One region of the Pandoraea fibrosis genome, then DNA from elsewhere that is predicted to be linked to it. Evidence: predicted binding sites of a transcription regulator. Region 1 holds the regulator's gene; each other region holds the start of a gene.
What was found. Region 1 encodes LexA, which represses DNA repair genes until DNA is damaged. Its sites were predicted from a motif close to ACTGTATNNNNATACAGT; they were not measured.

Region 1 (10,054 bases):
ACAGGCGCCGGGATCGACGTGCGGGCATAGTCCAGATAGGCCGCGCGAACCTGGGCGGCGGCCTGCTGCACATTCGGATGCGTGGTCACCGAGGTCTTGTCGGTGAGCGCCTTGTTCGACACCAATTGCGCACGCGCCTGTTCGAGCGAGGCTTGCGCCGCCTTCACGGCGTCCTGAGCGTGGGCCAGCTCTTCACGCGAGACGGCGCCCGTGGCAATGGCCATTTCGCGACGCTTGACGTCGGCCTGCGCCTTGGCCAGTTCCGATTCGCGCATGGCTACCGTGGCGGCGTAAGCGTCGTTGTTCACGAAATACGTGCGCACCTGACGCACGGTCTGCGCCAGATTGGCTTCGGACTTCAGCAACGCCACGCGGGCGTCGGTCTGGTCCAGCGTGACCAGCGGTTGGCCGGCTTTGACCATCTGCGTATCGTCGACCTTCACGCCGGTGACCGTGCCCGCCACCTGCGGTGTGATCTGCACCACGTTGCCCGCGACATATGCGTCGTCGGTGTCTTCGTAGTAACGCGCGTACAGCGCGTAATAGGCACCGTAGCCGATCGCCGCAATGGCAATCACGGCCGTCAGCGTCAGCATCATGCGGCGGCGTTTGCCATTGCTCTGGGCCGGCTGGGCAGGCGCTTGTTGTTGGTTATCGCTCATCATTTGCTCCGTACTAATCTCTCAATGTGCCGTGACGTTGTCTTGTCTGTTTTGTGTGGCGTGTATCGGGTGTCTGGCGCTCAGTGCGTTTGTGCGGCGTCGCCGTCAGTCGTTGCCGAGCGCTCCTGCCCCACGACGAGGCCCGATGCCTGTGCATCGAATCCACCGCCCAGTGCCTTGATCAGGCCGATCTGCTGGTCGCGTCGCGCACTGTCGATATTCACGCGCGCCTGTTCCTGCGCGAGCAATGACGATTCGGCGGTGAGCACGGTCAACTGCGGGGTGAGGCCAGCCTTGTAGCGATCGATGGCCAGGTCGTAGGCGCGTTGTGCGGCGTCCTGTGCCACGCGCTGCGACACCATCTGCTTATCGGCAGAACGGATCGACGACATGCGATCGGCGATGTCACCAAGCGCTTTGTTGAGTGTCGAGTCGTAGTTCGCCACCGCACTTTCATAGGCGGCGTATTGGCCCTTCAGATTGGCGCGCAGACGGCCGCCGTCGAAGATCGGCAGCGAAATCACGGGGCCGGCCTGCATATTCTGGCTGCTCGGATCGATCAGCTTGCCCAGCCCGAAGGTGGAGAAGCCGAAGGCGGCGTTGAGGTTCACATCGGGATAGAAGCGTGCCTTGGCGACGTCCACGCCCTTGAGCTGCGCTTCCACGCCCCAGCGCGCCGAGACGATGTCCGGGCGGCGGCCGAGCAGGGCGAGCGGCAGATTGTCAGGCAGGGCCGGGGTCGGCAATTGGGCAAGTTTCGGCGGTGCAATTTCCAGTCCGCGGTCCGGACCTTTGCCGAGCAACACGCCGAGTTGATGGCGCGTGAGCAGAATCTGACCGTCGAGCTGTGCGATTTGCGTCTGAATGTCGGCGCTGTTGCTGTCGGCCTGTTTCTGCTCGACTTGCGTGTCGAGACCGGCGCGCACACGGTCCGCCGTGAGCTTGCCCAGATTCTGGCGTTGCTTGCTGATGCGATCGAGTACGTCATGCAGCGCGTACTGCTGCGCGAGCTGGTTGTACGAGCGCGCCACCGCCGTCGCCAGCGCGAGTCGCACTTCCTGATCTTCGGCTTCTTCGGCACGCTCGGCCGACGTGGCCTGCGCGCGCGCCGACCGGTTCTTACCCCACAGGTCGAGTTCCCACGACAGCGAGGCCGTCAGATCGCCCTGCGTGAACCACGTACCGCCGTAGCCCGGCGGATAGATGGTGTTTTCCGTGAACTGGGTGCGGTAGACGTCGCCCGAGAAGTTGACCGACGGCAGCAACGCTGCGGCTGCCCCTTCGGTCTGCGCCTGCGCTGCCTTCAAGCGGGCGGCGGCCATGGCCAGATCGGGGTTGCCGGCAAGGGCTTCGTCGATCAGCGAGACGAGTTGCGGATCGCCAAAGCGCTGCGCCCAATCGGTGCCCGGCCATTGGCCGCCCTCGGAGGGCAGGCTGCGCTGGGTCTGATACTGATCGGGAGTGCTGATCTGCTTGTCGCTGTGGATGCCGGCGAAGTTCGCGCAACCGGCAAAGCCCAGCGTCGCAGCCGCCAGACAGAGGGCGGAAATCGCTGAGCGGGCCCGCAAACGCGGGAGTAACGGTGAGGCCGCTTTCATCGCAAAACCTTTACGAGTGAAGTCTTGTACTGACAATAATCGGGAATCGGGCAGTGACGAGGTATGAAATAGTGGACTCGTCATGCTTTTCTGGGGCGGATCGGAACGGTTTTCGCCGTCACCCCGATTCGCCGTTGGCGATCACTCGCCGTAACAGACTCTTCAGAAAGCCCACTTCCTCCACGGAAAAACCGCGCATCAGATGGTCGGCGGCACGCACGAAAATGTCGGGCATCCGGTCGGCCATGGCGTATCCGGCTTCGGTCGCACTCAGATTCACCGTGCGGCGGTCCATCTTGCTGCGCTCGCGGACCAGCAAACCGTGGGCTTCCAACCGGTCGAGCAAGCGCGTGACCGCGCTCGCGTCGATGCAGTAATCACGGGCCAGATCGGCTGCCGTCTTGCTCTTGCCCGTCGCCACCTTATAGAGCATGGTCGCCTGCGTGCTCGTCAGGCCGTACTGCGAGGTTTCCTTCGTCAACTCGGCCATGATCAGCTGACGCACCCGGGCAACGAGATACCCGAGGGAATCGTCAATGTCGTATGCGTTGCGGGGAGGGTCGCTCTGGGGGGGCGTCCGGCTGCGACGTGGGCGTCGTAGCGGAGAGGGTGACGGGCGGTTCGCTCATTTTCGTGCTGCTGCAATGGTTGACTAGTCACGATTATAGCGTCCACTTAATAAATTTCAAGGCCATGCAATAGTTGACTAGGCAAATATTTCGTCAAAAATTAGATTGTTTGCTCTATCTTGGTGCGCGACGGTAGGAAATGGACGGGGAAGGGTGACGAGGAATTCGTGACGAAGGTGAGTCAAAGCGGCACACCGTTGTTGCATTGCAGAAATGCCATGACGTGAGACATGCGCAAGTGGTAGAATCGCTGATTCTCCAAAGGCTTTTTCGAGCACCTCTTTCATGACCCGCGCTCTCCGTAATATCGCCATCATCGCGCACGTCGACCACGGCAAAACCACGCTCGTCGACCAGTTGCTGCGCCAATCGGGCACTTTCCGCGAAAACCAGCAAGTTGCTGAACGCGTGATGGACTCGAACGACATTGAAAAAGAGCGCGGCATCACGATCCTCGCCAAAAACTGCGCCGTCGAGTACGAAGGCACGCACATCAACATCGTCGATACCCCGGGACACGCGGACTTCGGCGGTGAAGTGGAACGTGTGCTTTCGATGGTCGATAGCGTGTTGTTGCTCGTCGACGCCGTCGAAGGCCCGATGCCGCAAACGCGCTTCGTGACCCGCAAGGCCCTGGGCCTCGGTCTGAAGCCGATCGTCGTGGTCAACAAGATCGACCGTCCGGGTGCACGTCCGGATTGGGTGATCAACCAGACGTTCGATCTGATGGACAAGCTCGGCGCAACCGACGAGCAGCTCGACTTCCCGATCGTCTACGCGTCGGCCCTGAACGGGTTCGCGAGCCTCGACTCGGAAGTGCGCGGAGGCACGATGAAGCCGTTGTTCGACGCGATTCTCGAACACGTGCCGGTTCGCGAAGCCGACCCGGAAGCGCCGCTGCAATTGCAGATCAGCTCGCTCGACTATTCGACGTTCGTTGGTCGTATCGGTGTGGGCCGTATCACGCGTGGCCGTATCAAGCCGGGTCAGCAAGTCGTGATGCGCTTCGGCCCGGACGGCGAAGTGCTCAAGCGCAAGATCAATCAGGTGCTGACGTTCCGTGGCCTCGAGCGCGTGATGTCGCCGGAAGGCGCGGAAGCGGGCGACATCGTGCTGATCAACGGGATTGAAGACGTGGGTATCGGCGCAACGATTTGCGACGTCGACACGCCGGAAGCCCTGCCGCTGCTGACGGTGGATGAGCCGACGCTGACCATGAACTTCTGCGTGAACACGTCGCCGCTGGCGGGCCGTGAAGGCAAGTTCGTGACGAGCCGTCAGATCCGCGATCGTCTGCACAAGGAACTGAATCACAACGTGGCGCTGCGTGTGAAAGATACGGCTGAAGACTCCGTCTTCGAAGTGTCTGGCCGTGGCGAACTGCACCTGACGATTCTCATCGAGAACATGCGTCGCGAAGGCTATGAACTGGCCGTGTCGCGTCCGCGCGTGGTGCTCAAGGAAATCGACGGTGTGAAGCACGAGCCGTATGAAATGCTGACCATCGACCTGGAAGACGAACACCAGGGCGCGGTCATGGAAGAAATTGGCCGCCGCAAGGGCGAAATGCTGGACATGGTGTCGGACGGCCGTGGCCGTACCCGCCTCGAGTACCGCATTCCGGCTCGCGGCCTGATCGGCTTCCAGGGCGAGTTTCTGTCGATGACCCGTGGCACGGGCTTGATGAGCCACATTTTCGACGCCTACGCCCCGCTCAAGGATGGTACGTTGGGTGAGCGCCGCAACGGCGTGTTGATCTCGCAGGACGACGGCGCTGCCGTGGCCTACGCACTGTGGAAGCTGCAAGATCGCGGCCGCATGTTCGTGTCGCCGGGCGACGCGCTGTACGAAGGCATGATCATCGGTATCCACAGCCGTGACAACGACCTCGTGGTCAACCCGATCAAGGGCAAGCAGCTGACGAACGTGCGTGCGTCGGGTACCGACGAAGCCGTGCGTCTGGTGCCGCCGATCGCGATGAGCCTCGAATACGCCGTCGAATTCATCGACGACGACGAACTCGTCGAAGTCACGCCGCAGACGATTCGCCTGCGCAAGCGCTACCTCGTGGAACACGAGCGCAAGCGCGCATCGCGTGAGCAGAAGTAAAACCGGCGATGGTGTCGCGGCGTAGCGGATAACGATCCGCTGCGTCGACGCTAATCTGTTGGAAAGAAAGCCGGTGCCTCTCGCACCGGCTTTTTTTGTTTCCGTTGTGGTTTCTGAGATGCGGTGCATGCGTGCCCGCATGCTGTCGATAGCCCCCGAGAGGACGACGTCGCACGCGCGTCCGTTCCGTTGACATTTCTGAAGCACTCGCCAGACATGACCGAATTTGTTCGAACCGAAATCCGCGGCCGTATCGGCTTTATCACCCTGACTCGCCCGAAGGCGCTCAATGCGCTCTCGCATGACATGATTCGTGCGATGGCATCAGCACTGGGCGATTGGCGTGACGATCCCAAGGTGCTGGGCGTTGTGTTGCAAGGCGAAGGCGAGAAGGGGTTGTGTGCGGGTGGCGACATTCGTTATTTCCATGAGGCCGTGAGCGCGGGGCGCACCGACATCATGGATTTCTTCACTGACGAATACACACTGAATTACACGATTGCCACGTATCCGAAGCCCTATATCGCGCTGATGGATGGCGTGGTCATGGGCGGCGGCATGGGTATCTCGCAAGGCGCCGCATTGCGTATCGTCACCGAAGCGACGCGAATGGCAATGCCGGAGACGGCGATCGGCTTGTTCCCCGACGTTGGCGGTGGGTTCTTCCTCGCGAATCTCGCGGGACATCTCGGCGAGTATCTCGGCACGACCGGCATTGTGTTCGGCGCGATCGATGCATGCGAGATCGGCCTCGCCGACGTTGTCGTGCCGCGTGCCTCACTGCCCGCGCTGTGCGAGTTGCTGGCAAATGGCGAATGGCAGGACAGCGAGGCGGTGCTCAACGCTGCGCGCACGTTCGCCCGAGACTGTCTTGCTCCCGCCGGTCTGGCGCCAGGCAAGCTCGCACCGTTGCGCGATGTGATCGACAGTCACTTCGGCCTGTCGGACATGCCGGCCATCCTGAAGTCGCTCAAGCACGAAGCGCGTTGCGAATACTCAGGATGGGCACAGGAGACGGAACACTTGCTGCGCAGCAAACGCTCGCCGTTGATGGTGTGTGTCACGCTGGAGCAGGTGCGTCGTGCACGCAAACTCTCGTTGGCCGATGATCTGCGTGAAGAGTGGCTGATGATGCGCAGCGTCTTCAACCTCGATGGCCGTACCGGCGCGGAGAGCGTCGAGGGCATTCGTGCGTTGGTTGTCGACAAAGACCATGCGCCGCGTTGGCAGCATGCCGATATCGAGTCGGTGAAACCCGCCGACGTCACGCGATTCTTCGAGGGCGATCGCTCGGGCGCGGACAACCCGCTGCGTCAACTCGGTCAGTAAGTCCTGCTGCGGCGTGTGGCGGCGGGTCTATCCGAAGCCTATACCGCTGCCAGGCAGAATTGCTCGCCGACGGCCTGATCGAGCTTGCGGCAGATGTCGGCAATGCTGCCGACCATCACGATATGCGACACGTCGCGATACACGCGCACGTCATGACGCTCGTGAGCCGTATCCGTCTCGTGTGCATCGCGACGCTGAAGTTCGCGCACGTTGCGCGATGCCTTGATCGCTTTCCCCGAGGGGCATACGCGACGCGTTGCCGACGCCACGGCAGCCGTGAGCGCGCGGGGCAGCGCGGTGGTACGCGAGCGTGCCGGCACCGTATAGGAGCGAGCGACAACGGGTGCTGAAGCGAACGGGCCAGACAGCGCCGAGAGTCCATATACGGCCGACATCCGGGCCTGTGACGACACGCGCACATGCGGTTGACTAAAAGACGTACGCAGCAAACCAAAGAGTCGAGCCATGATGCGATCCTTGTTCCAATGTGGGTCTGAGGGGCGCGTCCTGCCGCGTATTTCGCGAATCGCGGGCGCAGCAGGGCACGGGCGCCGGACCCAGCCCGGCGCAGTCGGAAATACAAATCTTCAGGGAGTGAGGCGCTGCGCGATGGCGCGCAGTCCCCGGATTCGCGCTTAGAGGTCGTTGTTGCGGATCAGGCCGACCGCAATCCCTTCCAGCGCGAAGTCGCCGCTACCTTCGTCGACGTTGATGTTCTCGAAGTCGGGATTCTCGGCGATCAATTCGACGCCACCCGGCACGCGATGAAAACGTTTGACGGTGACATCGTCGCCAAGACGTGCCACGACGATCTGACCTTCGCGAGCGTCGGCGGCCTTTTGCACGGCCAGCAGATCGCCATCGAGAATGCCTGCGTCGCGCATCGACATCCCGCGCACCTTCAACAGGTAGTCGGGCTGACGCGCGAACATGTTCGGGTCGCACTGGAAGTTGCGCTCAATGTGTTCCTGCGCGAGGATCGGGCTGCCGGCAGCCACGCGCCCGACGAGCGGCAGCGACAACTGCATCAGGCCCATGTGCGGCAAGGTGTACTGGTGCACACCGCCGGCTTCATCCAGACGCTTGAGGCGAATGCCACGCGACTGACCCGCTGCCAGTTCGATCACCCCTTTGCGCGCCAGCGCCCGCAGGTGCTCCTCCGCGGCATTGGCGGAAGAGAAGCCGAGTTCGGCTGCGATTTCAGCGCGCGTTGGCGGAAAGCCGGTGCGCTCAATCGCTTGTCGGACCAGTTCGTAGACCTGCTGTTGACGTGCGGTAAGTTTGATCATGGCATCACTGTATGGAAGCACAGGTGGCTGTATTTTTGTACAGTGTTTGCAAAAAGGCAAGGGAAAACTTCAAGTAGTGCGTGAAGTTCTTGCCGTTCGGCATCAGTCTGATGCTGCAATGTCCAGCCATGAAGGCTTCTGGCGCACCGGACCTGCCGTCAAACGCAGGACACGGCAAGCGCGCGGACGGTCTTTCTCGCATTAATTGACAAGGGGACGAGGGCGCTGACGGCCGTCGGAGAGGGCGCCGAGCCCATTTGAGCCGCCAAAATCGACGGCTCAGCACGATTTCTCTAATCCTTATTCCGGCATAAACAAAAGAAAAAATATTATTTTTAATTATTTAGCCGCCCTCATAGACTGGCCTCCTACACACGAGAAGCAAACAAGGAGTGCAAGTCATGAGCAAAGCAGCACGGGGATGGAAAGCTAAAAAGCTGGTGGTCGCTCTGGGCGGCCTGGCACTGGCCGCCGGCATGACGATTCAGGCGCAGGCGGCAAGCCTGTCGTTGCTCAACGTGTCGTATGACCCGACGCGTGAGCTGTACGCGGACTACAACAAGGCTTTCGAAGCCCATTACAAGCAGACCAGCGGCGACACGGTGACGGTGAAGGCCTCGCACGGCGGCTCGGGCAAGCAAGCCCGTACCGTGCTCGATGGCGCGCCCGCCGACGTTGTCACGCTCGGTATCTCAGCCGATATCGACGAACTGGCACAGGCCGGTCTCGTGAACAAGGACTGGCAGAAGCGTCTGCCGGACAACGCCACGCCGTACACCTCCACGATCGTGCTGCTGGTGCGCAAGGGCAACCCGAAGGGCATCAAGGACTGGGGCGACCTCGTCAAGCCCGGCATCAGTGTGGTGACGCCGAACCCGAAGACGTCGGCCGGTGCCCGCTGGAACTATCTCGCCGCATGGCTCTACGCGCTCAAGCAACCGGGCGGCAACGAGCAAAAGGCGCAGGACTTCGTCAAGGCGCTCTACAAGAATGTCGGCGTGCTCGACTCGGGCGCCCGCGGCGCGACCACGACCTTCGTGGAACGCGGCATCGGCGACGTGCTGATCGCCTGGGAAAACGAAGCGCTGTTGTCGGTCAAGGATCTCGGTCCGGACAAGTTCGACATTGTGGTGCCGTCGTCGTCGATTCTGACGGAGCCGCCGGTGGCCGTGGTCGACAAGAACGTCGACAAGCACGGAACCCGCAAGGCTGCCGAGGCCTACCTGCAATGGCTGTATTCGCCGCAAGGTCAGGAAATCGCTGCGAAGCACTTCTATCGTCCGCGCTCGCCGGAAATCGCGAAGAAGTATGAGTCGCAATATCCGAAGCTCAAGCTCTACACCGTCGACGCCGATCTTGGCGGCTGGACGAAGACGCAGGCCAAGCACTTTGCCGACGGCGGCATCTTCGACCAGATCTACACCAAGAAATAACGTCAAGACGACAGGGACCTCCGCATGAGTACCGCACTGTTTCCCCTCTGGCGCAAGCCGAGTGCCTTGCCGGGCTTTGGCCTGACGATGGGCTACACCGTCGCCTACCTGAGTCTCGTGGTGCTGGTGCCGTTGCTGATGGTCTTCATCAAGGCAAGCTCGCTCGACTGGGCGAGCTTCGTCGCCGCAGTGGGTTCGCCGCGCGTGTTGGCGTCGTATCGCCTCACGTTCGGCATCTCGCTGGCGGCCGCCATCCTCAACGCCATCTTCGGTTTCATTCTGGCGTGGGTGCTGGTGCGCTACACGTTCCCGGGCAAGCGTTTCGTCGACGCGCTGATCGACCTGCCGTTCGCGTTGCCCACGTCGGTGGCCGGCATCGTGCTCGCGGCGATCTATGCGCCGAACGGCTGGATCGGTCGCTGGTTCGAGCCGCTCGGCATCAAGATCGCCTTCACGCCGCTGGGCATTTTCGTGGCGCTCACGTTCATCGGATTGCCGTTCGTGGTGCGCACGCTTCAGCCGGTACTCGAAGAGTTCGAGCGCGAGCAGGAAGAGGCCGCCGCGTGCCTGGGTGCGACACGCTGGCAGACGCTGCGTCACGTGATTCTTCCGGCCGTGCTGCCTGCGCTGCTGACCGGTTTCGCGCTGGCCTTTGCGCGTGCCGTGGGCGAATACGGTTCGGTCATCTTCATCGCCGGCAACATTCCGATGGTCTCGGAGATCACCTCGTTGCTGATCGTGACCAAGCTCGAACAGTTCGACTACGCAGGCGCGGCGGCACTGGCCGTGGTGATGCTGGTGATCTCGTTCGTGTTGCTGCTGTTGATCAATACCCTGCAATGGTGGCTGCAACGCCGTCATTCGGGCCGGCGCGCCAGTGGCGTGTGATGTCGGAAAACGAAAGAGAACGTTTCGATCATGTCAGATTCACTCGCACTGTCGCGCAACCTGCCGCAAGCCACCAAGGCTCGTAACGCCGATCCGACCGACGAGCCCGCGCTCGTC
Region 2 (10,054 bases), 1.7 Mb from region 1:
CGAACGCATCGCCCGCCGTGTGCGCGATCTGCGCAGCGAGCGCGGCTATTCCCTCGACACTCTGGCCGAGCGCAGCGGCGTCAGCCGTTCGAGCATCTCGCTCATCGAGCGTGCGCAGACCAGCCCGACGGCCAATGTGCTCGACAAGCTTGCCACCGCGCTCGATGTCACGCTCGCCTCGCTGTTCGATACTCACACGCCGGAAGACGCACCGCCCTCGCCACTCGCGCGCCACGCCGATCAGCCGGTGTGGACCGATCCGGATTCGGGTTACGTGAGACGCAATCTTTCGCCGGCGCAACCGTCGCCGCTGCAATTCGTCGAAGTGCAATTCCCGGCAGGCGAGCGCGTCGCCTACGACACCGGCGCACGGGACAACGAAGTCTGGCAGCAGATCTGGATGATCGACGGCACCATCGAAATCACGCTGGGCGACGCCACATGGCGGCTCGATACCGGCGATTGTCTGGCCATGCGGCTCGATCAACCGATCGGCTTCCATAACCCGACGTCGGTGAGCGCGCATTATCTCGTCGGGCTCGTCACGTTGCCGTTCGTTGCGCCAAGGAGATCTCAGTGATGTCAGCTTCGTCGTCCATCGCCCTGCAACGACTCGACGGCACGCAAGCCCTCGCGGCCGTCGAAGCACTCACCGATGTGCTCATCGATTGCGTGGAAGGCGGCGCATCGGTGAGCTTCATGCTGCCGCTCACGCGCGAGCGCGCCGCCGCGTTCTGGCGCAAGGTGGCCGACAGCGTGGCGCGTGGTGAGCGCGCGCTGCTCGTAGCGCGCCGGCGTGCATCGGGTGTGTCGGATGAGGAGGCGAACGATGGCGATATCGTCGGCACGGTACAACTGGTTCTCGATCTGCCCGAGAACCAGCCGCATCGCGCAGACGTGGCAAAGATGCTCGTGCAGCGTTCGGCGCGGCGTCAGGGCGTTGCACAGCGGTTGATGGCAGCCATCGACGACGTGGCGCGCGACGAAGGCCGTCATGTGCTGGTCCTCGACACCGTGACCGGCGGCGATGCCGAACGGCTTTACCAGCGCAGCGGCTGGCAGCGCGCGGGCGATGTGCCGAAATTCGCGCTCATGCCCGACGGTGCGTTCTGCGCCACCACGTTCTACTACAAGCACCTCTGACGCGTCCGCGACGCCCCACGCGCGGCGAAACGTGGCGTAACGCCAATGCGCGTGGCGCGGCATCCACCACGGCGGCCTGAATGACCGCTTAGTGCAGCGCCGCCAGACCGCTGAGCAGCGCTTTGTGGAACGTCGCCGGATCCTGCATTTGCGGCGCGTGACCCAGTTCTGGGAACTCCACGAGCGTCGCGCCGGGAATGGCGGCTTGCGTCGCCTTCGCGAGCGCGGGGTAGTGTCCAATCCGGGCCTGCACTTCCGGCGGAGAAAAATCCTTGCCGATGGCGGTCGTGTCCTTATCACCGATGAGCAACAGCGTCGGCACGCGAATCAAACCCAGTTCGTACACCACCGGTTGCGTATAGATCATGTCGTAGAGCAACGCCGAGTTCCACGCAACGATGCGCTTGCCCTGTCCTCGATACATTCCCGCCAGCATCTGCACCCACGGTTCGTAGCGATCACTCCATTGTCCGGCGTAGTACGTGGCCTGCTCGTAACGGCGAATGCCCGCCGCCGTGGTGCGCAGCTCGCGGTCATACCATTCGTCCACCGTCTTCGACGGCACGCCCAATGCCTTCCAGTCTTCCAGACCGATCGGATTGACGAGCACGAGTTGCTGCGTCTCGTTCGGATACATCAGCGCATAGCGCACGGCCAGCATGCCGCCCGTCGAATGGCCCACGATGGTCGCTGTCTTGATGCCCAGCGAAGCCAGCAGCGCATGCGTGTTGTTGGCGAGTTGCTGGAAGCTGTATTGATACTGAGCCGGCTTGCTCGACTTGCAGAAGCCGATCTGATCCGGCGCAATCACGCGATAGCCCGCCCCGGCCAACGTATCGATGGTCTCTCGCCAGGTCGCGGCACAGAAATTCTTGCCGTGCAGCAGCACGACGGTTCGTCCGTTGGCCTGCGCGGGTTTCACATCGAGATACGCCATATGCAGCGGCAGGCGCTGCGACGTGAAGTCGAACCGGTTGACCGGATAGGGATAGTCGAAGCCCTGCAACTCGGGACCGTAGGCCGGACCGGCATTGCTTTGGGCGTTGTCCGATGCGGGGTCTGCGGCGCGCGCGGGCGCGGCGATCAGGGCGGCGTTCGAAACCCCAAGGGAGATGAGGCTGACGAAGGCACCTGCACGTAGCGTTGCAACGGTTTGTTGCGACACACGGCGCATGCACTGGCGAAGCAATGACGTCATGGGAGAGAGGCGTGCCGTAGCACGCGAAGTGGCACAAAACAGAATGGGTCGATTGTGCCACGCTGTCTTCCCTCATGAGGGCCACGCAAAAAGCCCGCCGCAAGCGCGACGGGAAAGTCCTGTGCATGAAACCACGCACAGCGACAGGAGCCAGCAGAAGATCAGCGGCGTTCCCTTCGGGATCGCGAACGATGCCGAGAGATCGCGATGAGATGTCAAACGGTCTGGACTCCGGCGTCGGCGTTCCCGAAAGGAACGTCAACGCCGCAATGCAAGCGGCACGCGGTGGCGCCCGGCAATCCGGGGCGGCCACGCGTGCCGTGGTGAGGCTTAGTTACCGAAGTAGGTCGTGCCGGCGCGTTGCAGGCCACCGACCGAGCCGGCCGTCACCGGCGCGGCGGGCGTTGCCGGTTGGGCGCTGGGCGCTGCCTTCGGATACACGGTATCGTGTTGAACGACGAGACCCGCCTTCTGGGCTTGAATCAGTTCTTCACGTACCTGAGCACGGGTGAGCACGCTGGTTTGCGGCACCCACGAAAACTCCGACGGGCCGTCGAAAGCATCGCTGGCAAAGGCCGAACCGGCCGACACGGCCAGCATGGCGGAAATCAGAGCAGAGGTAATAAGTGTGCGCTTCATGGTCTTTCTCCTGTCTATTGAAGGGGGCGATGCTTGATTCATCGTCGACAGTTACAGTCTATTAGTGCGCACTTTGATAATAAATACGAAGATTTATAATCGTTTATTTCTAAATCAACAATAATTGATCTCAAGAGGGGCGAATGCGATTTCACGTGCACCACACCCATCTCTACCCTGGGGCAAGACTGACAGCACTCGACGGGCCGAAGGCGCCGGCAGGCGATGTCATTCTGGAATTCAGCGATGGCGCAGGTAGCGTCGGCCACTATCAGTCTTTCGCCGATGGTTCGCTGACACTGGATGTCGCGCCATACCGGACCGTGGCCGGCACGCAGCTTCCTGCCAAACACTGGCGACTCAAACCCACCGGGGAACGTGGCATCTGGTGCGTTGAGAAGAAACTCGATGCCGATCTATAACCCTTGAGAACCTGTGGTTATTCTCCCTCACTGCTTCACATCTTCACTATTTCTGCCCGCCCCCCGCACGACGCATGTTTCGGCGCCCGCAACGCTAGGGCGGTGGGTACTCACATCACAAGTGCGTCACAAGTGAGTGAGCGCGAACCCCGTGACAGCGGGCATTATGGTACTTTTCGAGCACTTCAAACGTGCGTATAAGCGAGCGCTCGCTTCGGAAACCGAAAGAATTGCGCAAAATCGGACACCATTGATGCGCTGCACGCATGACTGCGATCGCTTTGACGTCCTCCGGAAGGGTTTTGAAGGCGCGGAAAGAAACTCGGTAAAATCCGCTGCGGCATGGGGGTGCCGGCTGAAGGCCGCCCGTGTCCGAGACACCGGGGATGGCTGCGGCGTCTCGCCGAAGTACACGGCGCGCGCGCCGCTCAATGGAAGACAAGCATCGGATGAAAGCGCCCAGCAACCTGATCACTGGAGAAGTGCGGTCCAAAATCCGCAGCATGATTCTCGCGTCGGAACTCAGACCGGGGCAGCGCCTCATCGAAGACGATCTGATTCAGCGGCTCGGTGTTGGCCGCACGCCGGTACGTGAGGCCTTACTCATCCTGCAAGGCGAGGGGTTCATCGCCCGCAATCGCGGCTGGGAAGTTCAGGGCATCGACCATCTGCAAGTCCATGCGATCTTCGAAAGCCGTGTGGCCATCGAAGCCGAAACGGCGCGACTCGCCGCGCGCAAAATCACCCCGGAAGTGTGCGAAGCGCTGGCCGCACTCATCGAGCAGATGGAGCCGGGCAGTCATCTGCCACGCCTGACCATCAATCGCCTGAACACGGAATTTCACGATCTGATCGTGAAGGCCGCCGATAACGTGGTGTTGACGCAGTTTTACGAACGCACGCAGTTCTATTACTGGGCGTTGCGCATCCCCGTGATGTTCTCGGACGAACAGCTGAGCGCGACCAACGCCCAGCATCGCGCATTGCTCGCCGCCCTGCGCGCGCGCGACGAGGAACAGGCCGAGCAAATCGCGCGCGCGCACGTCGAGACGACGCGAGGCATCGTCGAGCCCGCATTGCCGCGCTGACGCCGCGACGCGTCACAGGGCTGGTGCCCATCAATATCGGCCTCAGCGCACCAGATAGCCCGCCACCCGCCAACGGCTGTCAATGCCGAACACCATCGTCACCATCTCATGGGCCTCGGCCTTCTTCTCGAAGACCGTGTCGTACTGAATGACGACGTACTCACCATCCGGCTGCCCCGGAAGCGTGCGCGTGAATACCGCGTCCTTGGTCTTGCGTGACTTCACTTTGCCCAGCGGCAAACGCGCGGCCTGAAGGCTTTGCGCCCAGTCTTCGGCCGAGATCGCGCGCTGAAACACCGGCGCAGCTTGCTCCCAGCTTTGCGTCCCACGATTGATATCGGTGAGTCCGAGCCAGAGGTTGGCCCCCTCGAGCGCTGCGCGCACGTCGCGATTGATGTCGGCGGCCGGCGCCGTCACGCCGCTGGCGGGTATGGAAAAAAGCGGCGGCTGCGTCTTGCGGCGTTGCGATGGCTCCTGTTGCGCCTGCACCGGCAAAGCACTCAGACAACCGATCACGCCGGCGGCCAGCGCCAAAGCGCGCAAGACACCGAAACGGCGAAAGCGACGGGGACGATGTGACGCGAAAAACTGAGTCGTCGACATTGACGCAAACTCCTTGAAACGAAAAAGACTAACCCGATCATTCTACTGGCGTGTAACGCGCACAGCGGCGTACATTACAATGCACAACACGTATCCGTTTCCCCCCGTTGGTCATCGCCATGTTGACGACGTCCCTGCTCGCGATCACCTCATTGCTCAGCTTCATGATGTTGCTGATCGTGGGCTCTCTCCTGCGCTCTCGCGTGGCGGGCGTGCGCGAATGGTGCATCGCCAATGTCGCTGTCCTCATCGCCCTGCCGCTGTTCGCCCTGCGCGGCGTCGTGCCCGACTTCCTGTCCATACCCATTGCCAATATCGCGCTCGCCAGCGGCTTGCTGTTTTACTACGCCGGCTGCGCTCGCTTTCTGGGGCAGCCGACGCACTGGCGGGTGATGGGTGCATCGCTGGGCGTGCTTGCCGCGGCGATGCTGGTCTGGTTCTACGGCACGGACAATCCACAAGTGCGCGTGGTCGTGGTCTCTGCCTATCACGCCACGATGCTGCTGGCCATAGCCTTGCTCATTGCACGGCACATCCCGCCGCGCCGTCATCCCTATCACTATTGGCTCACGGCAAGCCTTGCCGCAGTGTTCGCTATCGGGCACGCGGTGCGCGGCATGGTCTTCGGCCTGACGCCGGCGCCCGGTCCGGAATTGTTTGCCCCGACGGCATTCAACGCCGCGATGCTGACGATCGGCACGATTGTCATGCCCGCCATGACGATGGGCGCGGTCATGATGATCCACGACGCCATGCTCGCGACCGCCGAAGAGGCGGCCAATCGCGACTACCTGACCGGCGCGCTGTCACGCAAACACTTCGACCTGCTCGCCCGTCAGGAAATGGCACGCGCGCTCGCGCGCGGCTGGCCACTGTCGATCGTGATCATCGATCTCGACCACTTCAAACAAATCAACGACACGCACGGCCATGCCGGCGGCGACACGGTGCTGCGCGAATTCGTGAAGCTCGTGCGCGACGGCCTGCGAGAGGGCGACGCGTTCGGGCGATTGGGCGGAGAGGAATTCGCGGTGTTGCTGCCCGGCACGGATACGCCGGGCGCCATCCGTATTGCCGAGCGGCTGCGTGCACAGGCGAGTCGTCATCTGGTCGCCGGACCATTCGGCGTGTGTCATTACACGCTCAGCGGCGGCGTCGCGACGTGGCACGAACACGAAAGCCTCGAGGCGCTATGCATGCGCGCCGACCGCGCGCTGTACGCCGCGAAGATTTCGGGACGTAACCTCGTGCTGTCCGACGTGCTATCGAGCGACGAGACCGCGTCCGAGGCGGGCTGAGTCAGCGCACTCCACCTCGCCGACGTCACTCACGTCGCCCGTCTGCCTGTGCCGTTCCGGCTCAGGCGTGCGAGCCGTCGCTCGCATCCACGAAGAACTCACGGCGCAGGCGCGCTACATACGCCGTCAGATTTGGATGATTCTCGATCTCGTCACGCAGCGTCATGCGGAAATGCGGCGACATCGCGCTCGCGATGAATCCGAAGGCCGTGGCGTCGGCACCGCATGGCGACTGTCCGAAAAAGTACGGCTTGTCGCCCAGCAGTTGGGCCGCCGCCTGCGCGCCACGCCTGAGCAATTGCGCTTGCTCCTGCGGTGTGAAGCGGCCCGTCCCCTGCCCGTGTAAGGTGCCCCGGATCTTGCGACGGATAACGGCCTGCGCGACCGGACGCACCGGCCAGGGAATGGCCTTGAAGAACGAAGCCGGGCCTTTGGCGAAGTTCTCCGCGTCACACCAGCGCGCCTGCACCACATGCCAATAGAAGTGATCCTCCAGCGCCTTCTCGAACATCCAGGCCGCCCCACGTTGTTCGGGGGTCAGGCCCGCGTCGAAGTCGAAGCCATATTTGCGTTCGATATGCAGCCGGATCAATGTCGAGTCCGCCACGATCTCGCCGTCATCGTCGATATAGGGCAGCTTGCCCTTGGGGGCGCGCCGAAAACCGCCACGATTCGTCTGATATGGCAATCCCGCGAGCTTGAGCAGCATTTCCGCTTTGACGACGAACGGGCTGGCATCCGGAAGCCCGAATGCCGGGCCGAAGGTGTACAGGGTCAACATCGGGAGCAGGCTCCTGCGCAATGGGAATGGCGCTGAGTATTACATGCGGCGACGTCGGCGGCGACCCCGGCCGATCGAGGCGGTCACGTCACTCGCGCACTGTGATTTTATACAGTAGAATATCCCCCAATCGAGGAATGTCTTATGGAAACCATCGACTGGGATCAACTGGCGCTGAGCGCCGCCGAACGCGACCTTGCCGGTATCGTGCGCGAGATCGCTGCGCGTTATGCGCAACAACGCCTGGGCATGACGGAGGCGGTGTCGCCGCATGTCGCAAACGCATCGGATGAAGCGGGTGAACCGGATGACGCTGCGCCTGCGCCAACGCTGGACTGGCGCACGCTCGTGGCCATCGCCGACGAGGCCGAGGCCGATATCGGGCTGCACGCGCGTCATGAGCCGTGGGTATTGGCGCGTCTGCTGCGCCTGCCGGGCGACGAAGCCTTGCGCCGCAACGGCGAACTGCCACCGCTCGACGCCCCCGTCGATTTGCACTGGCCGGACGCTGCGGCACCCGCGGTATTTCGCGCCATCGTCGCCGCTGTCGACGCCATCCGCAACGGTGACGACCCGCATAGTGACGACGCCTCGTCGTTCGTGGCCGATCCCTCGGCGTTGCCCATCGCCGCGCGTCGTCCCGGGTCGAATGGGCCGGCGTGTACGGCCTGAAAGCCGCCCGAAAAACCCAAGGTCAACGAGGTTCACGAAGTGCCCGAATTCGCTGTCGAGGACGCCAACGCGCAACCCATTGCGGTCATGGACCCGGATGCGCTCGCCCGCGCCCTGCCCGCGCCGATGGTCTTCGTCGACCTGGAAACGACCGGCGGGAACGCCCTCGATGACCGCATTACGGAAATCGGGGTAGTCGAAGTCGGCCCGCACGGTATCGAACAATGGAGCACCCTGCTCGATCCCGCCGAACCCATTCCGCCGTTCATCCAGCAGTTGACCGGGATCACCAACGAGATGGTGCGTGGCCAGCCCTCGTTCGAGACGCTGGCCCAAGGGTTGGCGGAACGCCTGCACGGCAAGCTGTTCGTCGCCCACAATGCGCGCTTCGACTACGGCTTCCTCAAGAACGAATTCCGGCGCGCCGGCATCCGCTTTCAGGCTGACGTACTTTGCACCGTGCGGCTCTCGCGCCTGCTGTTTCCTACGGCAGCGCGCCACGGTCTGGACGCACTGATTGCGCGTTTCGGCCTCGCCCCGCTAGGCCGTCACCGTGCGCTCGCCGACGCCGATCTGCTCTGGCAGTTCTGGCAGAAGATCCACACGATCTACGCGCCCGATCTGATCGAGCAAGCCGTGCAACGCGTCACCAAACGCTCCAGCCAGCCACCACAGTTGCCGGACGAAGCCATCGACGCGCTGCCCGACAGCCCCGGCGTTTACCTCTTCTACGGCGAGGGCGACACACTGCTCTACGTCGGCAAGAGTGTCGATATCCGGTCACGTGTGCGCTCGCATTTTTCCAGCGATCACCAGGTCGCGAAGGATCTGCGTATCTCGCAGGAGATCCGCCGCGTGGAGGCCCGTCGAACGACGGGTGAACTGGGGGCGTTGTTGCTGGAGTCGCAGTTGGTCAAGCAGTTGCAGCCGGTGCATAACCGCCAACTGCGACGGGCGTCGAATCTCTATAGTTGGCAACTCGCAGCCGATAGCGACACGCCACAGCTCGTCAGTGCGAAGACCGTCGACTTCGCCAGCGCCGAGGCGTTGTACGGCACCTTCTCCTCGCGCGCCAGCGCGGAGAATGCACTTCGGGCACTCGCGGACGAACATCGTCTGTGTTGTGCGCAACTCGGGCTGGAGAAAACCGCTGCCGGACGGCCGTGTTTCGGCTATCAGGTCAAACGATGCGACGGTGTGTGCGTAGGCGACGCGCCACTGGCAGCGCACACCGAGCGGGTTCGCGAAGCACTCACGACACTCCAACTCGACACATGGCCCTACGACGGTCCGATCGCCATTGAGGAACACGGCACCGGCGCGCGTGCCGATGACGTGGAGTACCACGTTATCGACCGCTGGCAATACCTTGGCAGCGTGACGTCGCGCGAGGCGTTGAACCGCCTGGTCGACAGCATGCCTGCCGTGACGGGCTTCGATCCCGATATCTATCGTCTGCTGGGTCGGCGCCTTGCCGCGTCCCGACAGGCCAGCGAGCCGGGCCTGCCCGACGCCGCCGTGGCACTACCGTCGGATGAAGCGCCAGCGCCGCCGCGCCGCCCTCTCTCCCCGTTGGTCGTGCTGCCGCTCAGCCGTCCGGCGTTTCGTCTGAGTCCGGTCGAACCTCCCGGGGAGGTCCCCAAGAAGCGCGCCGTAGCGTTGTTGCGTCGCCGACAACCGCGTCCCGAAGATCCGGCGCAAATTCGTCTGCCGTTCGACGCCCATTGAATCCAGGAAGGATCGGATGTCAGTCCGATCCTTTCGCTCGCAACGCCCCCCATCACCGCCCTTCCCCTCCGGCCAGACGCCCCTGGCGTCGCCGACATCGCGTCCCGCATGCACAACGCGGCGGCTTCGCCACGTCCCCCATTTATTTCTCCCCCGGCGTCCACCTAGGCAAAACCCTCCTTTGCACGCCTCGGAATGAGCATATAAATATTAAGTATTTGCAAGACGCATGCTAAAGGCCGAAGAATACGCAATCCGAATACAAAACGGCATTGCAATATCGGCGACTTCGGCGTCGTCGCTGACCGGGGTACCGGCGCGTGGGGTACGCGTCAGCCCCCCGTCCCCACACAGAGCCAGATGGAATTACGCCAACTCGAAGCCTTCGCGGCGGTCATGTCGACCGGCAGCATCACTGCTGCCGGGCGTCTGCTCGGACGCTCGCAGCCCGCCATCACGCGGATGATTCAGGAGCTGGAAGC
Region 3 (10,054 bases), 2.1 Mb from region 1:
GCTGGTGGACGTTCGTGCGCCTGTGGCTCACGCCGGAACTGTGGGTCGCGGCGCAACTTCGCAAGCGTGCCAAGACGATGGCGTGGACACCCGGCCTGGTGCTCGATTACGCCCGCGCGGTGAGCATGCTCGTCGATCCGCGTCCGTTCGGCTGGATCACGATGGCGTCGCTCGCGTTGCGTCGCATGCGCCGCTCGCGTCGCGCGTGGCGAGCGGCTGCCGAGCAAGCTGCCGTCGTACAGGCACAAGGCAATCAGGCATCGCATGGTTGACGGCGCATTGACACGGAGCGCGCAAGACATTCGTATGGGGACGGTGTAACGTCACTTGTACTGGCCAAGGTAACGGCAACCGGCATTCGGGCGACGTGTGTGCGTCGCTCAGGCTAGCTTCAGAAGCACAACCCGAGACGAGGACAGTTCAACATGTTCAACCGCCTGTGGCGCTTCGCGAGCGCCGCCCTGTTCGCCAGTCTGGTCGTCGGCCGCACCGCCCATGCGCTCACCCCTGAAGCGGCTCCCGCCACCATTCCGCATGGCGCCATCGTCGACCGGCAACCGCTCGAAGCCGACCACGGCTTGCCCGAGGCCGGCGAGCAATTCCGCATTCGATACAGCTCCATCGACGGCGTGGGGGGCATCGAAGCCCGAGAAGACACGGGCGCCGTCTTCCTGCCCAAAGGTCCGACGCCGCCCGGCGGCTGGCCTGTCGTCGTGTGGGCGCACGGCACCGTGGGCGTCGCCAGCGCGTGTGCGCCATCACTCAATGTGCGCAGTCAGCGCGATATTCAATATCTCGGTACATGGCTATCGCTTGGCTTCGCGGTGGTTGCGCCCGACTACGCCGGCCTTGGCTCGCAAGGGTTGCATCACTACCTGAATTCGCGCGCCGAAGCCTATAGCGTGCTCGACGGTCTGCTCGCAGCCCGCAGTGTGTTCCCGTTGCAAAACCGCGTGGTCATCGTCGGCCAATCGCAGGGGGCACATGCCGCGTTCGCGGCCGCGGGCTACCAGCCGCAGTACGCGCCGGACGTCAAAGTGATCGCCACCGTGCTGACCGGCACGCCGTACTTCAATGCGCAGACGTCGGCCGCCATGTTGTTCGCGGGCCAGCCCGATCCAGGCGCGCCGGACCCGAAGATCCCCTACGCGATGTACTTGTTCCTGTCGGCCGCAGACCGTGATCCGTCGTTGCAGGCGGCACGGTACTTCTCGCCGCAGGCGTTGCCGGTGCTCGATGAGGCCCGCACGCTGTGCATCGATGAGCTGACCAATCACTCCACGGCTGCGGGTCTGAACGCCGGCAACAGCCTTCAGCCGATGATCCAGAAGCTCCTGACCAACCAGACGCCCTCGCTGCGCTACCCGACACTGCACATCAAGCACCCGGTGTTCATCGGCATGGGCAGCAAGGACATCGACGTGCCGGTCATCATGCAGCAAGCGTTTGCGCGCGATGTCACCAAAGCGGGCACCACAACGTTGGTACGCGTGTATGACGGGCTCGATCACGACGCGACGGTCAATCCATCGCTGCGCGACTCGGTGCCGTTCGTTCTCGAACAGATGTCGACGAAAAAACGTGCGCGCGCACAATAACTAGAGGAAGGACTCGAAATTCTGAGGGATGGCAGGCGGGCAGATGCTGGGGCAATGGAAATAAATCATTGATTTTATGAGATTTATTTCCCGTTGCGAGTACGCAACATATGGGAACTTACGTAAAAATACATATGGTGCGTTGCAACACGTCGTCCTATACTGAACTCGTCTCCTCCATGTCTCCTCCTGATATGGATTTAGCCCGCACCATGCGGGCTTTCTTTTTTTCTGCGACCGGAAAACGGACACCGCCCGGGCGCCAGACACGCGGGACGATCAATCAATGGCAGCCGCGCATGCATCCGTCGGCGCCGCCAGCACGCCCCCGACACCCGGGATGATCTTCAACCCGGCCGAGGTCACTCGGCACGGCGCGGCCATCAATCCGCATCCCGACACCGACATCACAAACGGAAGAATGGCGAACAATGCCCACCAACGGCGTAAGTTGCGTGGCGCGGGCTTCGATAACGATGGCGCGTCAGTGGCGATAGCGTTACGGGGAGTGTGCGCATCGGCTGCGGCGAGGGGCGCGCGCGAATCGATCATGGCCGAATGGCGCATCGGGGGGAGCGTGGTCATGGAAGGCGTGTCCTGAAAATGGCGAGGTGCAATGAATCGTGAAGTCCGTGCGCACAGTTACCCGACGCGCAACGCACGATGGCTCAGGCGGCGGGAGTCGTATGACCGAGGTACGTGAAGCGCGCGACCGGGCCGCTATCCGTCATCACCGGTTCATTCCAAATACGCAGCAGGCGGGTGCTCATGGGCAACCCTTCGCGCGGATAGAGTCGCGTGTAGACGACGACCGGTTCGTCGGTCTCGTCGGCGCGGGCGATGCCCAGCGCGAGATAGCAATTGCCTTTGTAGTGACGGTAGACACCGGGGCGGAACGCCTCGATTTCCGGCGTGGATTCTGCCGATGACGCTGGCATATTCGAATACATCGTTCTCTTCTCCTGCATACGACAACCGGAAGCGGTCCGGCATAGGAAAGGCTCGCGAACGTTCCGCGTCAGTGCGGCACGACAAGACCTACCGATTTCGCCAGCGGCGCGGGTGAAATCGCCGACACGCCGCGGAATGGCTCGTCCAGATTGATGATCAACGCCACCACCATCCCGATCGCGCCCATGTGGATCGCAATGATGAAATTACTCTTCCACGAGCCGGGATACCGGCCGTTCATCGCCATGGCCGCCAGCAAGAAAAGTGAAATGACCCACCAGAACACGCCCGGCACGGTCTTCGTGGCGTTTTCGAAACGCCCCTGCCGCGACTCCTCGAGCCGGTCGAGCAATGTCCGGATCGAGCTTGCACTATCTTCATGTTTGGCCACCACGCGACGCGTGGCACCGACAAACGTCGTGAGCGCCTCTTCCGTGAGCGGCGACAGATCCGGATCGGCCGTGCTCAATGTTGCCCATTCGTCGGTGATGGCTGACTTCACATAGCTGCGCAGCAGCACACGTGCTGACTGCGCGTCGGCATCTCCGACCGCTTTGAGTTCTCGGTCCAGACGCCGCACCACCGACGCCTCGTGCAGCGCCTGATCGTCGGCATGGCCGAGATTGGCTCGCACGTCGGTCAGCACGTGAGCGAGCACGAAGACAATGAACGCGAGCAAACTGCCGTGGACCACATCGGCGACCGTACCCCGCACTTCCGACGGATCGGCCAGACGGTCGAACAACCACATGCGCGCTAACCAGGCGACGATCATGGCGACCAGCGCCGTGCCGAACGCCATGCTGACGAGCAACAGCCCCGTCGGCAGCAACGTCATTTGGTCAACCAGCCATTGCATTCGTGTCCCCTCGCAGGCGTCTCTTTCAGGTCGTGATGAAACCGGCATGACGGCGGTGCACGATGCCCCGCCGCCGATGCGGCGACTATACCTGATGCACGAAAGACGGCAACTCTGGCATATTTCCGCGCCTGACATTGGAAACGTGGCGAAAGGTCTACCGTTCAGAGCGTCTTGGTCAGCAGCACGGTCGTGAACCCGCTATCCCATTCCTCGTCGGGATACGTCGCGACTTCGGCGTAACCGTGTCGGGCGTAAAACGCGCGGCTTTGCGTGTTGAACGTGTCGGTTTCGAGCTGGGCGACGCGGTGTCCCTGCGCGCGCATGTGTGCCTCGGCATGCGCGAGCAACAACGCGCCGATGCCGCGACGCTGCTGCGCCGGCGCCACATGCAGGGCATCGATGAAATCGCCCACCCCATGCACCATGCCAACGACCCGATCGTCATCCGCACCGGACGTCGCCACCGTGAACTCGGGCCAATGACCCTGCACGTAGGCCCGCGTTCTTTCGCCGGAAGCGAACGCCGCCGCCGCTTCCGGTCGCAGCATCGGCGCCCACGTCTCGTAATAGGTCTGCATGAGAAGCGAGGTCACCGCCGCGATGTCAGACTCACGCGCGCTGCGCAGCAGGATGTCAGGACCATGCATTGCGAAGCTTCCTTGCGACATCGATGTGCACAGTCACGTCGCCCACTGGCCCGCGTGGCACTTCGCCTTCGCGTGGCTTCGGGAGCATTTCGTAGAGCGGCAGCATCTTGTCGGACACGAAACGGCTACGCGTGCCATACACGTGGCGATCGCCCAGACCGGTTTGTTGATGCACGTAAAACCGCTGCGGCACGACCAGTTGCAGCGATTCCTTCGCACGCGTCATCGCCACGTACAGCAGCCGCCGCTCCTCCTCGATGTCGGCGTCGTCGCCCGTACTCATATCAGAGGGAATGCATCCGTCGACAACATTGAGCACATAGACCGAATGCCACTCCTGTCCCTTCGCGCTGTGAATGGTCGACAGAATCAGATAATCCTCGTCGAGCAACGGCACACCCGATTGCGCACTCGTCGCGTCCGGGGGATCGAGCGTCAGTTCGGTCAAAAACGACTCGCGAGAGCCGTAGGTACCGGCAATGCGTGCGAGTTGCTCCAGATCCGCCTGACGCACGGCGGCATCGTCGAAGCGCTGCGTAAGCAGCGGGGCGTACCAGCGCAAGGCAAGATCGACGTCGGCGGGCCATGCAACACGCGTGTCATGCAACGCCATGAAGACTTCGACAAACGCGCGCCAATCGGCCGCAGCGGCCGACGGCGGCTTGAATTCCGCGAGCACTTGCGCGGGCGTGGTCGATTGCGCCATGGCGTCGAGCAGACGCGTCGCACTCACCGGGCCGATGCCCGGGATAAGCTGCGCCACACGAAACCCCGACAAGCGGCTGGCGGGGTTGTGGGCCCAGCGAAGCACCGACAACATGTCCTTCACGTGTGCCGCTTCGAGAAACTTCAATCCCCCGAATTTCACGAACGGAATATTGCGGCGCGTCAGTTCCAGCTCGAGCGCTGCGCTGTGACTGCCCGTGCGGAACAACACGGCCTGCTGCTTCAGTCGCGTGCCGGTCTCGCGTTGTTCCAGTACCTGATCGGCCACCCAGCGGGCCTGCCCGGATTCGTCGCTCACATTGACGAGTTGCGGCAAACGCGTCGATTGACGATCGGTCCATAGTGCCTTCGCATAGCGCTCGCTCGACTCGGCGATCACGGCATTGGATGCGTCGAGAATCGGCTGCGTCGACCGGTAATTACGTTCGAGCGTGACCACATGCGCGGGCGCGGCGAACTGGCCGGGGAAATCGAGAATATTGCGGATGGTGGCCGCACGAAACGCATAGATGGACTGCGCATCGTCGCCGACAACGGTCAGGCCGCGACCATCGGGCTTCATCGCCAGCAGAATCTGCGCCTGCAAACGGTTGGTGTCCTGATACTCGTCAACGAGCACATGATCGAAGCGCTCCCCCAACTCACGCGCGAGTTCCGGCGCACTCATCGTCTCGGCCCAGTACAGCAGCAGGTCGTCGTAATCGAGAACGTGTTGCGCTTGCTTCGCGTCGACATAAGCACCGAAGAGCGTCTTGAGTTGCGCCTCCCATTGGGCGCACCACGGGAAGTGCTTCGCCAGCACGTCGGCGAGCGGGGCCTGACTATTCACCACCCGCGAGTAGATCGACAGGCAGGTGCCCTTGAGCGGGAAGCGCGACTGCGTGTTGGAGAAACCCAGTTCGTGACGCGCGAGGCCCAGCAGATCCTCGGCGTCGCTGCGGTCGTGAATGGTGAACGCTTCCGACAGGCCGATGCGCGTTGCGAAGTCCCGCAAGAGACGCGCACCGATGGCGTGAAACGTCCCGGCCCACGGCAGCGACGGCGGTTGCGACGACGCCAGCCCCAACACCTTCTGGAGCACCGCGCCCACGCGTCGCTCCATTTCACCCGCCGCGCGACGCGAAAACGTGAGCAACAGAATGCGATTCGGATCGGCCCCACTCACGATCAGCCTGGCCACGCGATGAGCGAGGGTGCTCGTCTTGCCCGAGCCGGCTCCCGCAATGACGAGCAGCGGACCGCCAGGCGCGCCGTCGTTACCCACACCGTGGTCGACAGCCTCGCGCTGGCGTTCGTTGAGTTCGGCCCACGGATCGCGGGCGGGGGCAGTCGGCTGGTCTGACATGCGAAATCTGGGAAAACGGCGAGAATGCGCCACGAGAACGCGGGCTATCGCGCGCGGCTACGTTTGTTGAGTACTGTATATTTATACATTATATCGATGACGCCAACGCCCATCGACCTCCTATCCGAAATTAAGACGACACCCGGCGCTCGTCCGGCCGACGGCGCCCTGACCCATCTAATGACGATTCGCACCGGCACTTCGTCGTGGACCGATCCGACGCTCATTGCGTGCGGACGGTTTTACCCGCCGGGCGTCGATACGCCCGAGGCGCGGTTGCGTCATTACGCCTCGAAATTCGATCTGGTAGAGGTCGACAGCAGCTACTACCGTTTGCCCGATGCCGCTGTGGCATGGCGCTGGGCACAACGCACGCCGCCATCGTTTCGCTTTCACATCAAGGCATTTCGCGCGTTCACGGGGCATACGACGACCCTCGCCGCTTTCCCTGCCGATATCGCCGAAGCGCTTGACGCGAATGCCGGCGCCACGACATCCGCCGCGAACACCATCGCGCCAGACGACATCCCTGCCGAGCTGCGCGACGAACTCTGGCGACGCTATCTCGAAGCGGTCGAGCCGCTGCGTCAGAGCGGTCAACTGAGCGCGATTCACTTTCAATTCTCGCCACGGGTGCGTAACGACAAGGCGGGTCGGGCACTCGTCTTCGAGACGGCCCGACGCCTGGATGGCGAGCGGCACGCCATCGAATTTCGTCACCGTAGCTGGTTCGACACGCCCTCGCGCGAAGCCGCCACGCTCGCCATGCTGCGGGAGACGGGCGCGGCGCACACCATCGTCGACAGCCCCGGCGGATTCGACAACACCGTACCTGCGGTCTGGGCGACAACACGCGACGACCTGTGTGTCGTGCGCCTGCACGGCCGTAACGCCGACGCATGGAACCGGCGAGGCGTTGTCGCCTCATCCGGGCGCTTCGTCTACGAGTACAGCGCGAGCGAATTGATCGACATTTCCGCTCGCGTCCAGCGCATCGCAGCACAGGCCGACGATACGCACGTCCTGTTCAATACGAATCACGAGGATCAGGGCATGAAAAACGCGTCGGCATTTCAACGCACGCTCGTGGATCTGGCGCGCGGCAAATTCTAGGAACGGCGAGTCTTCTCGGTAGCGCGACGAGCGACGTCAATCGCTCGCGCAAACGAAAACGGCGGGCGCAATACCTCGCATCGCGACCCGCCGAAACCGACACCGTGACAATAAGCGTCAATAAAGCGCCTACTTCTTCGCGCGCTTCACAGCTTCCTCAATGCGTGCACCGACATCCTTGTCGATCTGCTTCCAGTAATCGAACGCGCGCTCCAGCACGGGGCTACGCACGCCGGCCAGCAGCGCGCCCGACACCGTCTCGACCAGACGCGCGCGAGCCGCATCGTCGAACACATTGCGCACCAGATTGCCCGGTTGCGAGAAGTCGTCGTCTTCCTTGTGCAGCGTATAAGCGCTGCGCACCATGTCGCCGTCCGACGCCCAGCCGTCCTCCGCCGGGCCGGTCTGATCGGCGTAGGGACGCCCACCGCTGTTCGGCACATACGTCGGCGCATTGCCACTGTGCTCGAACGTCATGTGGCCGTCGAACATGTACGACTGCACCGGCACCTTCGGACGATTGACCGGCAGTTGATGGAAATTCGTCCCGATGCGATTGCGTTGCGCGTCGTTGTAAGCGAAGGCACGTCCGAGCAGCATCTTGTCGGGCGACAGGCCGATGCCCGGCACGGTATTGCCGGGCGAGAACGCCGCCTGCTCGATCTGTGCGAAGAAGTTCTCCGGATTCCGGTTGAGCGTCATCTTGCCCACCTTGATCAGCGGGTAGTCCTTGTGAGACCACGTCTTCGTCAGATCGAACGGATTGAAGCGATACTGCTTCGCATCGGCATACGGCATGACCTGCACCGAGAGAATCCAGCTCGGATGCTCACCCCGCGCGATGGCATCGAACAGATCGCGGCGATGGAAGTCCGCGTCCTGACCGGACATCGTTGCCGCTTCGGCGTTGGTGAAAAACTCCATGCCCTGCTGGGTATGGAAGTGATACTTCACCCAGAATTTCTCGCCGCTCGCATTGATCCACATGTAGGTGTGCGAACCATAGCCGTTCATATGACGCCAGGTACGCGGCAACCCACGGTCGCCCATCAGATAGGTCACCTGATGCGCCGACTCCGGATTGTTCGTCCAGAAATCCCATTGCATGTGGTTGTCGCGCAACCCCGAGTCCGGCAGACGCTTCTGGCTGCGGATGAAGTGCGGAAACTTCATCGGGTCGCGCACGAAGAAAATCGGCGTGTTGTTGCCGACGAGATCGTAGTTGCCTTCGTCGGTATAGAACTTGAGGGAAAAGCCGCGCACGTCGCGCCAGGTGTCGGGACTACCGGCCTCGCCTGCGACCGTCGAGAAACGCGCAAGCATCTCTACCTTGGCGCCCTTCCTGAACAACGAGGCCTTGGTGTAACGGCTGACATCCTCAGTGGTTTCGAAGACGCCGAAAGCACCAGCGCCTTTGGCGTGAGGTTGACGCTCGGGCACCTTCTCCCGATTGAAGTGCGCCATTTGCTCGATGAAGTGAACGTCGTGGAGCAGCAGCGGACCGTCCGCCCCGACCGATAGCGTGTTTCGGTCGCTTGCTGCCGGCGCACCTGCACCGGTCGTCGATCCGGTATCCGGACGATCTTTCTCATGACTCATACATACCTCCGAGATGAAGGTGGGTGGGGAGAGGAAGAGAATTGGAGTCTGCGATATCGCAAGTCGTTCAAAGCATAATACAAGACGACGCAATACACTCACCGGCATTCGGTGCATTGAATATTCGTCAACTTGCGATAGATCGCGCCGAGCGCGCAAGATTGCCCCGGCTCGCGGCGTTGCGCGAATGGCGGCAAAAAGAAACGTCCGCGAGCGCGGACGTCGATGACGTTACCGCGTCGGCCTCGCCCGCCTCAAAGACAACGGGCCAGCACCGACGCCGGCGGCAATCGTCAGCTCAGGCGGCTAACGCCCGGCACTGACAGACCGCACGCTCAAAGCAAGCGATGGCGAAGTCGATGGAAGCTTCATCGGTAAAGCGCCCCAGGCTTACGCGCACGGTGCGGCTGGCGGCTTCGCTGTCGAGTCCGATAGCGCTCAGCACATGCGAAGGGGCCCCCGACGCCGAGTTGCAAGCCGACGTCGACGATACCGCGAGATTGCCGTTGAGCATGAATGTGGAAAACCCGGGATGTCCGATCGTCAGGCTCAGCGTGTGCGGAATGCGCAATGCGTCGGCGGCGTTGTGGACTACGCCATCGAGCCCCCGCACGCCATCGAGCAGACGGCGGCTCAGTTGCGCGATTCGCGCGTTGTCCGTCGTCATGCCTCGCATGGCCAACTCGCAGGCCGTTCCCATACCGACGATCTGATGCGTGGCCAACGTGCCGGAGCGCAAGCCGCGCTCATGACCGCCCCCGTGAATCTGCGGCGCGATGCGCGACATGACGTCTTTGCTCACGTACAGTGCGCCGATCCCCTTGGGCCCGTACACCTTGTGCGCCGACATCGACAGCAGATCGATGCCCATCGTCTTCACGTCGATAGGGGTCTTGCCCAGCGCCTGCGCCGCGTCGACATGCAGCAGTGCGCCGGCCGCGTGGACCACCTTCGAGATGGCGGCCACGTCGGTCAGCGTGCCAAGTTCGTTGTTGACCAGCATGAGCGACACCAGCCCCGTCTCGGGACGCAGCGCCGCCGTCACCGCGTCGACGGTGATTTCGCCGGTGGCCGACGGCGTCACATACGTCACGGGCACGCCGCCCTTTTCCAGATACGCCATCGTGTCGAGGATCGCCTTGTGCTCGAGCACACTGGTGATCATGTGCGCGCGTGCCTGCCCCAGCTCCGCATACCCCTTGAGCGCCAGATT

Region 2: a site for LexA is predicted at 7,271-7,288, ahead of PI93_RS09775 (DUF2471 family protein). Genes of this name have one in related genera too.
Region 3: a site for LexA is predicted at 6,202-6,219, ahead of PI93_RS01585 (ATP-dependent helicase). Genes of this name have one in related genera too.

Annotation. Positions count from the first base shown of each region.
Region 1 is NZ_CP047385.1:3,874,452-3,884,505, reverse strand. It holds gene PI93_RS17030 (HlyD family secretion protein) at 1-662, opposite strand, end outside; gene PI93_RS17025 (efflux transporter outer membrane subunit) at 743-2,260, opposite strand; gene PI93_RS17020 (MarR family winged helix-turn-helix transcriptional regulator) at 2,379-2,798, opposite strand; gene PI93_RS17015 (hypothetical protein) at 2,967-3,176, opposite strand; gene typA (translational GTPase TypA) at 3,175-4,998, shown strand; gene PI93_RS17005 (enoyl-CoA hydratase/isomerase family protein) at 5,215-6,327, shown strand; gene PI93_RS17000 (hypothetical protein) at 6,366-6,794, opposite strand; gene lexA (transcriptional repressor LexA) at 6,963-7,616, opposite strand; gene PI93_RS16990 (sulfate ABC transporter substrate-binding protein) at 8,018-9,049, shown strand; gene cysT (sulfate ABC transporter permease subunit CysT) at 9,074-9,937, shown strand; gene cysW (sulfate ABC transporter permease subunit CysW) at 9,968-10,054, shown strand, end outside.
Region 2 is NZ_CP047385.1:2,182,472-2,192,525, reverse strand. It holds gene PI93_RS09820 (helix-turn-helix domain-containing protein) at 1-580, shown strand, start outside; gene PI93_RS09815 (GNAT family N-acetyltransferase) at 580-1,143, shown strand; gene PI93_RS09810 (alpha/beta fold hydrolase) at 1,232-2,341, opposite strand; gene PI93_RS09805 (DUF4148 domain-containing protein) at 2,672-2,980, opposite strand; gene PI93_RS09800 (hypothetical protein) at 3,124-3,402, shown strand; gene PI93_RS09795 (GntR family transcriptional regulator) at 3,885-4,490, shown strand; gene PI93_RS09790 (DUF4019 domain-containing protein) at 4,533-5,093, opposite strand; gene PI93_RS09785 (GGDEF domain-containing protein) at 5,213-6,391, shown strand; gene PI93_RS09780 (glutathione S-transferase family protein) at 6,453-7,172, opposite strand; gene PI93_RS09775 (DUF2471 family protein) at 7,317-7,844, shown strand; gene PI93_RS09770 (exonuclease domain-containing protein) at 7,884-9,572, shown strand; gene PI93_RS09765 (LysR family transcriptional regulator) at 9,933-10,054, shown strand, end outside.
Region 3 is NZ_CP047385.1:372,176-382,229, reverse strand. It holds gene PI93_RS01615 (HdeD family acid-resistance protein) at 1-272, shown strand, start outside; gene PI93_RS01610 (alpha/beta fold hydrolase) at 426-1,598, shown strand; gene PI93_RS24970 (DUF6726 family protein) at 1,878-2,030, opposite strand; gene PI93_RS01600 (DUF1653 domain-containing protein) at 2,267-2,548, opposite strand; gene PI93_RS01595 (bestrophin-like domain) at 2,617-3,408, opposite strand; gene PI93_RS01590 (GNAT family N-acetyltransferase) at 3,573-4,058, opposite strand; gene PI93_RS01585 (ATP-dependent helicase) at 4,045-6,129, opposite strand; gene PI93_RS01580 (DUF72 domain-containing protein) at 6,310-7,242, shown strand; gene PI93_RS01575 (catalase) at 7,372-8,841, opposite strand; partial or broken gene PI93_RS01570 (cysteine desulfurase family protein) at 9,143-10,054, opposite strand, start outside.